One region of the Staphylococcus sp. NRL 16/872 genome, then DNA from elsewhere that is predicted to be linked to it. Evidence: a T-box and tRNA genes for the amino acid it is inferred to sense, from the RefSeq annotation. Region 1 holds a T-box; the other holds one or more tRNA genes.
The links. The T-box of region 1 lies ahead of serS (serine--tRNA ligase). A T-box ahead of a tRNA ligase gene usually reads a tRNA of that ligase, here a tRNA-Ser.
Positions count from the first base shown of each region.

Region 2: it encodes a tRNA-Ser, which carries the amino acid that the T-box ahead of serS (serine--tRNA ligase) is inferred to sense. The anticodon was not compared.

Region 1 covers NZ_CP119327.1:6,041-13,556, forward strand. Annotated here, with positions in the region: gene gyrB (DNA topoisomerase (ATP-hydrolyzing) subunit B) at 1-423, shown strand, start outside; gene gyrA (DNA gyrase subunit A) at 528-3,212, shown strand; gene MT340_RS00035 (NAD(P)H-hydrate dehydratase) at 3,830-4,642, opposite strand; T-box leader at 4,929-5,133, shown strand; gene serS (serine--tRNA ligase) at 5,218-6,504, shown strand; gene MT340_RS00045 (AzlC family ABC transporter permease) at 6,835-7,516, shown strand, end outside.
Region 2 covers NZ_CP119327.1:2,377,104-2,384,619, forward strand. Annotated here, with positions in the region: RNA gene ffs (signal recognition particle sRNA large type) at 49-318, opposite strand; gene treR (trehalose operon repressor) at 421-1,146, opposite strand; gene treC (alpha,alpha-phosphotrehalase) at 1,179-2,813, opposite strand; gene treP (PTS system trehalose-specific EIIBC component) at 2,914-4,356, opposite strand; tRNA gene MT340_RS11775 (tRNA-Ser) at 4,564-4,656, opposite strand; gene MT340_RS11780 (glutamate synthase subunit beta) at 4,780-6,243, opposite strand; gene gltB (glutamate synthase large subunit) at 6,261-7,516, opposite strand, start outside.

The DNA.
Region 1 (7,516 bases):
ATCATGACAGATGCTGATGTCGATGGTGCGCACATTAGAACGTTATTATTAACATTCTTCTATCGTTTTATGCGTCCACTTATTGAAGCGGGATACGTCTATATCGCCCAACCACCATTGTATAAATTGGCACAAGGTAAACAAAAATACTATGTGTTTAATGATCGTGAATTAGATAAATTAAAATCTGAACTTAACCCTACACCGAAATGGCAGATTTCACGTTATAAAGGTTTAGGTGAAATGAATGCGGATCAATTATGGGAAACAACGATGAATCCTGAAAACCGCATGATGTTACAAGTTAAACTTGAAGATGCTTTAGACGCCGACCAAACGTTTGAAATGTTGATGGGCGACGTTGTTGAGAATAGAAGACAATTTATTGAAGAAAATGCAGTTTATGCAAATTTAGATTTCTAATTTGTTGCTTATCTGCATGAGTTATAGCACAGGCTGTTAAGCGATAAAATGTATTAACAGTCTGACTATTCATTTTTAAGTGATGATAGAAGGAGGATATCTTGATGGCTGACTTACCTCAATCAAGAATTAATGAACGAAATATAACCAGCGAAATGCGTGAATCATTCTTAGACTATGCAATGAGCGTTATCGTTTCACGTGCATTACCTGATGTGCGTGATGGTTTAAAACCTGTACACCGTCGTATCTTATATGGTTTAAATGAACAAGGAATGACACCTGACAAACCATATAAAAAATCAGCACGTATCGTCGGGGACGTTATGGGTAAATATCACCCTCACGGCGACTCTTCAATCTATGATGCCATGGTTCGAATGGCACAAACGTTTAGCTATCGTTATCCACTTGTAGATGGTCAAGGTAACTTTGGTTCAATGGACGGCGATGGTGCTGCGGCTATGCGTTACACAGAAGCGAAGATGACTAAAATTACATTGGAACTGTTACGCGACATCAACAAAGATACAATTGACTTTTTAGATAACTATGATGGCACTGAAAGAGAGCCGGAAGTCTTACCTTCTCGTTTCCCCAATCTTTTAGTTAACGGTGCTTCAGGTATCGCAGTAGGTATGGCTACTAATATTCCTCCTCATAATTTAACTGAAGTCATTAATGGTGTATTACATTTAAGTAAGAATCCTGATGTTACCATCGCAGAACTTATGGAAGATATCCAAGGCCCTGACTTCCCTACAGCGGGCTTAATTTTAGGGAAAAGTGGTATCCGACGTGCATACGAAACAGGACGTGGTTCTGTTCAAATGCGTGCCCGTGCAGAAATCGAAGAACGTGGTGGTGGCCGTCAACGTATCGTCGTGACTGAAATTCCATATCAAGTCAATAAAGCACGTATGATTGAGAAAATTGCTGAACTTGTACGTGATAAAAAAATTGAAGGTATTACAGACTTACGTGATGAAACAAGTTTACGTACAGGGGTAAGAATTGTGATTGACGTGCGTAAAGACGCTAACGCGAATGTTATTCTTAATAATTTATATAAACAAACGCCATTACAAACATCATTTGGTGTGAATATGATTGCCCTTGTACATGGACGTCCTAAGTTAATCAATTTAAAAGAAGCGTTAGTTGAATACTTAGAACATCAAAAAATCGTCGTACGTCGTCGTACGGAATATAACTTGAAGAAAGCGAAAGACCGTGCACATATTTTAGAAGGGCTACGTATTGCGTTAGACCATATCGATCAAATCATTTCTATCATTCGTGAATCTGATACAGATAAAGTTGCTATGGAAACGTTACAAGAACGCTTTGAGCTTTCAGAACGCCAAGCACAAGCTATTCTTGATATGCGTTTAAGACGTTTAACAGGTTTAGAACGCGACAAGATTGAATCAGAATACAATGAACTATTAGGCTATATTGCTGAATTAGAGAAGATTCTAGCAGATGAAGAAGTGTTACTTCAATTAGTCCGTGATGAATTAACCGAAATCAAAGAGCGTTTCGGCGATGAACGTCGTACAGAAATTCAATTAGGTGGTTTAGATGATTTAGAAGATGAAGACTTAATTCCAGAAGAACAAATTGTGATTACATTAAGTCATAATAACTACATTAAACGCCTACCTGTTTCAACATATCGTTCTCAAAATAGAGGTGGACGTGGCGTACAAGGTATGAATACGCTTGAAGAAGACTTTGTCAGCCAATTAGTTACGCTAAGTACGCATGACCACGTGCTATTCTTCACGAATAAAGGACGCGTTTACAAACTTAAAGGTTATGAAGTGCCAGAGCTTTCTCGTCAATCGAAAGGTATTCCAGTTATTAATGCGATTGAACTTGAGAACGATGAAGCAATTAGTACAATGATTGCGGTAAGAGATCTTGAAGATGAGAATAGTTACTTAGTATTTGCGACTAAGAATGGTATTGTGAAACGTTCTGCATTAAGCAACTTCTCACATATCAATAAAAACGGTAAGATTGCGATTGGATTTAAAGAAGATGATGAACTGATTGCTGTACGTTTAACAGATGGTCACCAAGATATCTTAATCGGTACCTCTCACGCATCACTTATCCGCTTCTCTGAGAACAGTTTACGTCCATTAGGTCGTACAGCTGCAGGTGTACGTGGTATCTCATTACGTGATGGTGACGTCGTAGTTGGTTTAGACGTCGCGCATGCAGATAGTGAAGATGAAGTTTTAGTTGTTACTGAAAATGGTTACGGCAAACGTACGCCAGTAAGTGAATATCGTTTATCTAATCGTGGTGGTAAAGGTGTTAAAACTGCTACGATTACAGAACGTAATGGTAATATCGTATGTATCACTACAGTGACGGGCGATGAAGATTTAATGATGGTTACAAATGGTGGCGTCATTATTCGCTTACAAGTAGATGATATTTCTCAAACTGGTCGTTCAACGCAAGGTGTGCGTCTAATGAAACTGGGCGATAATCAATCTGTTTCTACTGTGGCTAAAGTTCAAGATAATACAGAAGATGAAGATGTAGCAGAAGTGGCTCAAGCAGAAGATACATCTAATGCGGAAAGTACAGAAAGTCCAAGTGAACATCTTGTAGATGATACTACGCCAGGCAATGCGCTTCATACGGAAGCAACAGAAGATATAGCTTCTGAAGATGATAGTAATGAACGTGTTGAGCTTAGACAAGACTTCATGGATCGTGTGAATGAAGATATTGAAAATGCTTCAGAAAACGATAGCGATAACGAATAATAATTCGAAAATAAGACTACCCTCTCGTGAAGGTAGTCTTATTTTTTAGGAGTTCTAAGATAGATTTTCACTCACTTAAGTTGAGACGCTTGCCTAGGGGGTTGGGTCGAGCCTTGGTCTTGTAAAGAAGTTCTTAGATGAATGTTACTCATTTTGTTGCGACGCTTTCTTGCGGGAAAGGCTTAAGCCTGTAGTCTTATAAAGTCGTTCTTAGATAGATGTTCACTCACTTAAGTTGAGCCGCTTGCCTAGGAGGCTGGGTCGAACCACGGTCTCGACACTCATCCTGCTCCCTCAGGCGTCGCTCAACTACGTTACATTATCCATTTTAGAACTACTTACTTAAGGGTACAGCGCTTAAGTTCATCAATAAACCTAGCTCCCTCAGGAGTCACACAACGTCATTCGTAGTTTATCTTTAGAATTTCTTACATAAGTACAACACACTTATATACTTTATTATTTATTTTATGAGTTTTAGTAGTTAATTTTCATTATCTATTTTTAGAATTATTAACGTAGGTGTGTGTAAATTTATTTACCATTTCTAGCTCCATATAAAACAAACGCTCTGATTTTCTTATAATGGGAATATCAGAGCGTTTTCATTTTAAATATTAGTTTTCTAATTCTTTCATTACGTATGGGATTTCATTAATTAAACGTGAAGGTGGTACGACGTACATTTTTTCAGCAAGTTTTTCACCAATATAACTGTGTGTATAGGTTGCACTCGTCACAGCATCTTTTAAGCTATCGAATTGGCCAACAAAACTTGTAATCATACCCGCAAGTGTATCTCCCATGCCGCCTGTTGCCATAGCTGGCGTACCAATTCCAAGTTTATAGTCTTCATCTTTAAAGTAGATTTCTGTGCCATGTTTTTTCAACACCACTGTGGCACCTAGTTTATCTACAGCTTCTCTATTACGATCATAAGTTTGTTCTTCAATAGGAATACCACTTAAACGTTCCCATTCTTTTTGATGTGGCGTAAAGATAACGCGACATGTTGGAAGTTCTGGTTTCAATTTACTGAATATTGTAATCGCATCACCATCAACAATTAAATTTTGGTGGGGCTGAATATTTTGTAGTAAAAATGTGATTGCGTTATTTCCTTTGAAGTCAACGCCAAGTCCTGGACCAATTAGGATACTATCTGTATTTTCAATGAGCTTTGTTAGCATTTTAGTATCGTTAATATCTGTTACCATTGCTTCTGGACAACGAGAATGAATAGCCGCGTGGTTATTTGGATGTGTAGCGACTGTAATTAAACCACTTCCACTAAACACACAAGCGCGTGCAGCTAACATAATAGCGCCACCTAAGTTTGCACTACCACCGATTAATAAGATTTTACCGTAATCGCCTTTATGTGTTTCATCTTTACGTTTTGGAATATTAACAGAAGTTAATGTTTCCATGAACAAAACCCTCCCTCTTTAAGAAGTCTGTCTTTACGTTCAGTCCTCTTATGACATATATTTTCCAAGTCTGAACTTTAACTTTATAGAGAAAGGTCAGACATTCATGAGTTTTAAATACAATAGAAAATACTATACCTACAAGAGACTTTCGTCAACACTATTATAAGAAATATTTAAGAGCTTTAATTGCTGAAAATGATAGCGTTTTCCTAAATAGTAAATTTAACATTAGCAATTGCTTGAAAATTCTAAAAGACTTTGCTATATTAAAAATAACTTAATAAGTTATTGTTCGTAGGCCAAGTAACATAATACGTTAATTTCAGAGAGCTTGTGTTGAGTGTGAACAAGTAATTGATGATTATGCGAATCTACCTACAATTGTGAGCAATCGGTAATAACCGTTATTTTAGGAAAGTGCAATTTAGTACATTATTTATGTGTTAAATTGTTAAATAGGGTGGCAACGCGTAGACCACGTCCCTTGTGAGGGATGTGGTCTTTTTTTATTTATTTAAAAGTAGCGACCATTCTTAATAAATTTTTTCAAAAATGGGAAGGATGAATTGTACATGTTAGATATCAGACAATTTAGAGATGAAACTGACAAAGTTAAGAGCAAAATTGAATTACGTGGAGACGATCCAAAGGTTGTTGACGAAGTATTAGAATTAGATAATCAACGTCGTGAATTAATCGGTAAAACTGAAGAAATGAAAGCGCGTCGTAACAAAGTAAGTGATGAAATCGCTGAAAAGAAACGTAATAAAGAAGATGCTGACGACGTTATTAAAGAAATGCGTGAACTTGGTGACGAAATCAAGAACAATGACGCTAAATTAAACGAAGTAGATAATAAAATTAGAAACATCTTAATTCGTATTCCTAACTTAATTGCAGACGATGTGCCACAAGGTGATTCTGATGAAGATAACGTTGAAATCAAAAAATGGGGTACACCTCGTGAGTTTGATTTCGAACCTAAAGCACACTGGGATTTAGTTGAAGAATTAAAAATGGCAGACTTCGAACGTGCTGCTAAAATCTCAGGTTCACGTTTTGTTTACTTAACTAGAGATGGTGCATTATTAGAACGTGCATTAATGAACTACATGCTTACTAAACATACAACTGAACATGGTTATACTGAAATGATGACACCTCAATTAGTTAACGCAGACACTATGTTTGGTACAGGTCAATTACCTAAATTTGAAGAAGATTTATTTAAAGTTGAAAAAGAAGGATTATACACAATTCCAACTGCAGAAGTTCCATTAACAAACTTCTACAGAGACGAAGTGATTCAACCAGGCGTTTTACCTGAAAGATTCACTGCTCAAACTGCATGTTTCCGTAGTGAAGCGGGTTCAGCTGGTAGAGATACAAGAGGTTTAATCCGTTTACACCAATTCGACAAAGTTGAAATGGTTCGTTTCGAACAACCAGAAAATTCTTGGGATTCTTTAGAAGATATGACTCAAAATGCTGAATCAATCTTAGAAGAATTAGGTTTACCATATCGTCGTGTTATCTTATGTACTGGAGATATCGGTTTCAGTGCAAGTAAAACATATGACTTAGAAGTTTGGTTACCAAGTTACAATGACTACAAAGAAATCAGTTCTTGCTCAAACTGTACTGATTTCCAAGCGCGTCGTGCAAACATCCGCTTCAAACGCGATGCTTCTGCTAAACCAGAATTAGCACACACATTAAATGGTAGTGGTCTTGCGGTAGGTCGTACATTCGCAGCTATCGTTGAAAACTATCAAAACGAAGACGGTTCAATTACAATCCCAGAAGCATTAGTACCTTACATGGGTGGTAAAACTGAAATCCGTCCAGTAAACGACTAATCTAACATTTAAATATTAGTTATTAAAAACGATGAGGATGATCAGATTCCTCATCGTTTTTTGTATCTATAAATCACTTTTTCTTATTAAAGTAACACAGTAAAATGAGTGGAATTAGACTGCTTCAATTGGGGTAATTCTACCTCAACTAGCTAAAGTCACAATATTCAAAAACATTGTCAAATCAACGTTTTTACACCTCTTTCAGTCTAACTTCACACAAACCTCCGTCTTAGACTGTTGCCACTATGGTAAGCGTGTATTAGACTAATCTTATTACTTAAATATTTATGTTCTTTAATTCAAAATTTAATAAAAGGGGGTACTTAAATGACGTCACATGTGACATTTAAACAAGGTGTCAAAGAATGTATTCCAACACTATTAGGATACGTTGGAATTGGATTGTCATTTGGAATCGTGGCAGCGCAACATTTTAGCATTTTAGAAATTCTCTTACTATGCTTACTCGTTTACGCAGGGGCAGCGCAATTCATCATTTGCGCACTTGTCATCGCAGGTACGCCTACATCCGCAATTGTCCTAACGACATTAATTGTAAACTCGCGTTTCTTTCTCTTATCAATGACACTCGCACCTAATTATAAAGATTACGGCTTGTGGAATCGTATAGGCCTCTCTTCTATTCTTACTGACGAAACGTTTGGTGTAGCCATCACGCCTCACTTGAAAGGGGAGACAATTAACGATCGCTGGTTACACGGTCTTAATCTTACAGCGTATATCTTCTGGGCACTTGCAAGCATGGCAGGACATATATTCGGTAAATATATTTCTAATCCAGAAATGCTGGGGTTAGACTTCGCTATCACAGCTATGTTCATCTTTCTAGCAATGGCTCAATTTGAATCTATCACACGTTCAAAACTAAAAATATATCTTGTATTAATTGCATGCGTGATCGTTATGATGCTCATCTTAAGTTGGTTCATGCCATCTTACGTCGCTATTCTTTTCGCATCAATCTTCGCAGCAACATTAGGGGTGGTGA
Region 2 (7,516 bases), 170 kb from region 1:
ATTATCTATATATCTATGTAGAAGTTGTTAATGTTAAATATTAAAAAACCGTGCACCTTCGAATCGAGTGTGTATCATAAACGTTACCGAAGTCGATAGCTAAATCTCGGCTACCCTACGGCACATATGAGGATCCACTTAATGCTGCTTCCGTCAGGACCTGACATGGTTCATGAGTTCATATTGCATAGGACCGAAATCTTCAAACACCTCGTGCTTCGGGCAGACTTCACAAAGACACACCCTCAACGAAGGAATTAAGTCTCGCATAAAGCGGATTTCGAGTACAGGGAACCGCTACCTCCCCACCTAGCACGGTAAGTTTTATAATACTATAAATATTCCTTTAAATGCAAGTATAACGTTACGAATAATCTCTAGCTATTGATATAGACCTACCTTCATTCCTTGCAACAACCTTTATTTAGTGTGTCTTCGTGAAAATTCATTGAATTTAAATTCTGTTGCTAAGTGTTTAGATATATTGTATTGAAATTGTGTAGTATCTTTGAGATAAACAATACTTCGTACCGTGGCCGTATAAGGAGGCTGTACTTTTCCAAAAACATCGTATTCCCAAGCAGTAAATGGCTCAAACGTAATCGATTTATTGGAATAACTAATCTCCAGGCCTAATTCTGTTTCTAAATAATGATAGATGGAGTCTTGGGCTACTTTCTCCGGAATAGATGCGACGATGGAGGTCAAAAAATAATCTTCATCTAAAATCTTCACTATGCCGTTCACGCTACGACTTCTTATAATATGAATAAGCGATTGATTCTGCTTTAGATTAAGTTGCTTTTTAACATGGGGTACCGTATCCGCTTCAATCACTTCATTAAGAAGCACTTGTGTTGTGTGATGTAATCCTAATTCTTTTTTCACTTCTTTAAAACTAATCAAGTTAGAAAAAGGAAATTCTGTCATACCTTGGTCGATAACGATAGAACCTTTACCTCTAATTTTTTGTATCATCCCATCATGCGCTAATAGTTCCAATGCTTTTCTTACTGTTTCACGCGAAGCATGATATTTTTCAACTAATTCATACTCTGAAGGGAGTTGATCTCCATAGCTATAAGTACCATCGAAGATACCCTGTTTTAATTCATCGTAAATCGTTATAAATTTCTGTTGTGCCATATTTTTTCCACCAGTCTGTTTAAAGCCAAAGATTATGAATGAGCAACCACAATTGCGCCAAATGGTGAAATTTCATTATTATCAATCGTACCATTTTGAATCACAATATTGCCTTTTGTATCAAGTTCATCAGGTAGTTTCACTGCTTCTTTTGAAAAGTTAGCAACGACCAACCAAGATTGGTTTTGATAATTACGACGATAAATAAATAATTGTGGATGTTCCATATACATTGGTTCAATATCGCCATAAGTAATAATATCATGTTCATGACGTAGCGCTATAAGTTGACGATACGTTTGTAAAATAGAATGTTCATCTTCCAAAGCATCTTCTACATTGACTTTATTAATATTGTTAGGGATATCAATCCATGGTGTGCCTGTCGTAAAACCAGCTTGTTTGCCTGAAGACCATTGGATTGGCGTACGTGAATTATCACGTGATTTTTGTCCTAAAATAGTTAAAATTTCCTCTTCGTCTATACCTTTATGTTTTAAATTGTCATAAGCATTTAAAGACTCAACGTCGCGATATTGTTGAATAGAATCAAAGTGCGGATTGGTCATACCGATTTCTTCACCTTGATAAATGTAAGGTGTACCTTGCAACATATGAAGGGCGATTGCCAACATCTTAGCACTTGCTTGACGGTTTTCTTCAGTTGAATCATCTCCGAAACGAGATACTACACGAGGTTGATCGTGGTTGCACCAGAAGATCGCATTCCAACCACCGCCTTTATTTATACCTACTTGCCATTCCATAAGAATTTCTTTTAATTTTAGAAAATCAAATTTCGCATTCGTCCACTTTTCTCCATCTACGTAATCCACTTTTAAATGATGGAAATTAAATACACTACTTAATTCTTGGCGCTCAGGTTGTGTATAATTAATACAATTTTCAATCGTTGTAGATGACATTTCTCCTACTGTCATCATATTCTTATCTCCAAACGTATTGCGATTGAGTTCATGAAGATATTCGTGAACGCGTGGACCATCTGTGTAAAACTCTTTACCTATCTTCGGTGAATTTTTAAATTCTCCTTTAGATATTAAGTTAATAACGTCAAATCGGAAACCATCTACACCAAAGTCAATCCAATGATTAACAATATCGTATAACGCTTTACGGACGCTTTCATTATCCCAATTTAGATCTGCTTGTGTGACATCAAATAAATGTAAATAATATTCTTCGGTGTCCTCATCATATTGCCAAGCATTACCGCCAAATTTTGATTCCCAATTCGTAGGTGGTCCATCTTGAGATGGTCTGAAGAAATAAAAATCACGATATGGATTATCTTTTGAACTAATCGCTTCTTTAAACCACTGGTGTTCCGTAGATGTATGATTAATTACAATATCCATCATTATTTTTAAATCGCGTTGATGTGCTTCTGAGACTAATGTTTCAAAATCTTTTAACGTGCCAAATTGTTCATTTATTTTAAAATAATTACTGATATCATAGCCGTTATCATTCATAGGTGATTCGTAAACTGGCGTTAACCAAATGTAATCTACACCTAAATATTGTAGATAATCTAATTTTTCAATAATACCGTTTAAATCCCCTTGACCATTGCCAGTCGTATCATTAAATGATTTAGGATAAATTTGATAGACAACTGATTTTTTCCAGTCTTGTTGAGTCATTGCCATTCCACCTTTATATATAGTAGATATTTTTAAAAAGAAAAGACGTCCAAGTACTTGTAAAATGATACGTGAACGTCTTTATTGTTGTGAATTACCATTATTTTATGTCTTCAGGATTTTCAACCATCTTCTTAGCTTTAATCGTAGTAAATCTTGAGAAAATAATCGTTAAAATTGCTGGGACTACGATAGCAAGCAAAGTGATTGGAATATAAATGAACCAATATTCACTCTTGATTGAAATAAATGCTGGCACACCACCAACGCCTACATTACCTAATACTCTATTTGCACCGATGATTGCGCCTAAAACGCCCGAAGTACAAATTGCAGCGAAGAAAGGCACTTTGAGTGGTAGGTTCACCCCAAACATTGCAGGTTCTGTTACACCTAGAAAGGCTGACACGCTTGAAGTTAACGCTAAACCTTCTTCTTTTACCATTTTACGACGTCTATAAATAAACCATGCGCCAAATGCAGCTGAACCTTGGCAAATATTAGAGATAGCAACGATTGGCCATAAGTATGTACCGCCTAATTTACTTCCCATTAATTGGAAATCAACTGCTAAGAACATATGATGTAGACCTGTGATAACAAGTGGTGCATAGAAGAAACCATAAATTGCGCCACCTAACCAACCAGCATGATTGAAAACAAATTGAACCGCACCAGTAATTGCAGTTCCAATAGCTAAGGCGATAGGTCCAATAATAATGAACGCTAAGAAGCCTGTGATTAATAATGCGACTGGCCCTACAACAAGCATTTTAATAGAATCATGTACGACTTTATTAAGTGCTTTTTCAATGAGTGAAAGTACATAAGCTGCGATTAGTACTGGTAATACTTGTCCTTGATAGTTTAACTGTTTAATTTCTAAACCGAAGAGGTTCCAAGTTGGTATGTGCCCTTTCGCAATATCATATTGTGATACTAATTGGGGATGCATTAAAATCAAGCCAAGTACTAAACCTAAGATAGGACTACCACCAAAGACTTTCATACTGCTCCAACCAATTAATGCTGGTAAGAAAATAAATGCGGTACTTGCGATAACATTAATGATATTTGAGATATCTCCCAATTGCGGGAACTGTTCTACAAGTGGCTTAGGACCAAATAGATTTTCCATTGTTAAAAGGTTATTAATCCCCATTAGAAGCCCGGCAGTAACTAAAGCAGGTAAGATAGGTATAAAGATGTCCCCCAATAATTTAATCAATCTTTGTACTGGATTACCTTTTTTAGCTGCGGCTGTTTTTGCTTCATCTTTTGACGCTTCTTCAGCCCCTGTTTCCTTTATAAATTGTTTATATACTTCATCAACTGTTCCTGGACCTATTACAATTTGGTATTGATGATCTGCTTTAAATTGTCCTTTTACTAAAGCATTATCATCTAAAGCATCTTTATTCACTTTATTATCGTCTTTTAACACTAATCTCAATCGAGTTACACAATGTGTTGCAGTATCAACATTTTCTTTACCACCAATTGCTTTAACGATGTCTTGAACATCTTTTCTTTTGACAGCCACGCATTTCACTCCTTTATGTTTAATATTTAAAGTATAACTTGTCTAGACAAGTAATGTAAAGGCTTTCATTTCTTTTTATAGAATTCTTAAAATAAAGTCGTTTATATGTGTGACTTATATATCAAACGTAGACAAAAAAAGACAAGTACTCAATCTACATTGAGTACTTGTCTTTCTATATTTATTAGTCTTGGATTTTAATTATAATGGCGGAGGAAGAGGGATTCGAACCCCCGCGGCCCGTTAAGGCCCTGTCGGTTTTCAAGACCGATCCCTTCAGCCGGACTTGGGTATTCCTCCAATGAACACAATAACTATCTTATAACATGGTCCATTGGAAGTCAAACATTTTCTTTACTGTGTTAAAACTTTTTTAATCATTTCTTTACAAATAAAGTTAGTAGCGCAATGAAAAACACGTCCTTATACCAACACTTTATGTTGCAAATAACTATCGACGGATTGAGCAACTGCACGTCCTTCTTTAATTGCCCATACAACTAAACTTTGACCTCGTCGTGCGTCCCCAGCAGCAAAAAACTTTTCTTGATTCGTACGATAGTCTTTATCATTCGCTACAATTCGATTAAATTTAGTAGCAATATCGAATGCTCGAGGTACAGTCGGTTCAACACCTTCAAATCCAATTGAAAGTAATACTAAATCGGCTGGCCAATGTCTTTCAGTACCATCTACTACTACCATACCGTCAGGTGTTTCTTCTAAGATTTGAGTGTATACCCCACGAATATTTCCAATGTCGTCAACATCATAACGCATAGTTTGCACACCATAAGCCCGAGGTTCTCTGCCGAAGCGTGTTTCATACTCTTTATGCGCATAATCCATTTTGAAGACAGGTAAAGGAAGTGGCCACGATGTATTCGTTTTAAATGTAATTTCTTCTGGCGCTTTAGTATATTTGTTAAATTGTACAATCGACTTACAATTTTCACGTAAAGCAGTAGCTACACAATCGGCACCAGTATCACCTGCACCAATAATGATGACATTTTTATCCTTTGCCGTGATAGTAGCTTTTTCAATTTCACCGTTAAGAAGTTGTGTTTGTTCTGTAAGATAATCCATCGCAAAGTGGATACCTTGTCCCATTCGTCCTTCTAAAGGTAAATCGCGTGCTTTTTGTGCTCCTGTACATAAGATAATCGCATCAAAGCGCGCTTCTAATTCCTCTCTTGATAAGTCTACACCTATGTTCACGTTCGTTTTAAACATTATGCCCGCTTCTTCCATTAAAGCAATACGTCGACGTACAACATCTTTGTCTAGCTTCATGTTAGGAATACCATACATGAGTAACCCACCTGGCTCTGCTGCTTTTTCGAATACCGTAACTTGATAGCCTATGTAATTAAGTTCTTCCGCGGCTGCTAGTCCAGCCGGACCGCTTCCCACAATGGCTACCTTTTGCGCTTTACGTACTTTTGGATATTTAGGCTTGACCCATCCATTGTCAAAAGCTTCATCTATAATTGTACGTTCAATACCTTTAATTGCTACAGAATCACGGTTAATCTTCATTACACAAGAGTTCTCACAAGGCGCCGGACACACGCGTCCAGTAAAATCAGGAAAATTATTTGTCTCACTTAAACGTTCGTATGCACCTTTAAAATCTTGATGATACACTAAATCATTCCATTCAGGAATATAATTACCAATAGGACAGCCAATTGTTTCTCGTCCAAAAGGAAGACCTGTTTGACAAAAAGGTGTACCGCAATCCATACAACGTGCACCCTGTATTGACGCTTCCTCACGTGAAAAGCGTTGTTGAAATGCATCGTGATTTTTCAATCGATCAACGAGCGACAACTCGGAAAGCGATTGTTTCTCATATTTCATAAACCCCTTAAACTCGCCCATAATCGTTCTTCCTTTCTTTAATAAATAACTGCTGGCTGTAATGTTTGATCAATAGATGTACTATCATCATAAAATGCTGCTAATTTCGCTTCATCTTCTTGTGGTAATTGACGACGTTTTAGATCGATTTTTTGCATCATTAATTCGAAATCTTTCGGAATCACTTTTACTACTTTATCGTCTACATGTTCAAAATCTTGTAGAATAGTTGCTGCTTTAGTGCTTTGAGTAAAGTGATAATGTTCTTCTAACATCGTTTTTATTAACGTTCTTTCTTCTTCATTACTTACTTTCTTAAAGGCTAATGTCGGCAATGCATTTACACGTTTAAATGTCTCAATATCGCTTGGGAAAATGTAGCAGACGCCACCACTCATACCTTGTCCGAAGTTCTTACCAACATCTCCTAGTATGATGACGTGGCCTCCAGTCATGTATTCCAAACCATGGTCGCCAATACCTTCAACTACAACGTCTACACCACTATTACGGATACAGAAACGTTCGCCAGCTTTACCATTAATATAGGCTTTACCTTGTGAAGCACCATAGAAACTTACATTTCCTACGATAATTTCGTTTTCTCGTTCTTTATTAGGTGCTTTTACGACAACAGTGCCGCCTGATAATCCTTTACCTACATAGTCGTTAGCGTCACCGGTGTGATGAATCAATAATCCTTTAGGTGCAAAGGCTGCTAAGCTTTGACCTGCATGGCCCGTGGTTTCACCAATAATTGTATGTTCTGGTAAACCATCGCTACCATGTTGTTGTGTAATATAACTACCTGTAATAACTCCTACATCACGTTGTTCGTTGTTTACAACGTAATGCCCTTTGAATGTTTCTCCACTTTCAATACTTTGTTTAGCGTCTTTATATAGATAATTTAAATCGAAACCAATATTTAAATGATGGTCTTGAGCGATTTGTTTCGTGTTTGGTCCGTCTACTAAATGTAATAATTTAGTGACATCAAGTGATGCGGCTTTAGATTTAAAATTAATATCACTAGAACGTTGTAATAAATCTGTTCGTCCCACTAAATCTTCCACCTTTTTCAAACCAAGAGAAGCTAAAACTTCTCTAAGTTCTTCAGCAATAAAATGCATGAAATTCACGACATGATCAGCTTTACCTCTGAATAAAGCTCTCAAGTCTTGGTTTTGCGTTGCAATACCTACCGGACATGTATCGTTATGACATACACGCATCATGATGCAACCTAAAACGACAAGTGGTGCAGTAGCAAATCCAAATTCTTCTGCACCTA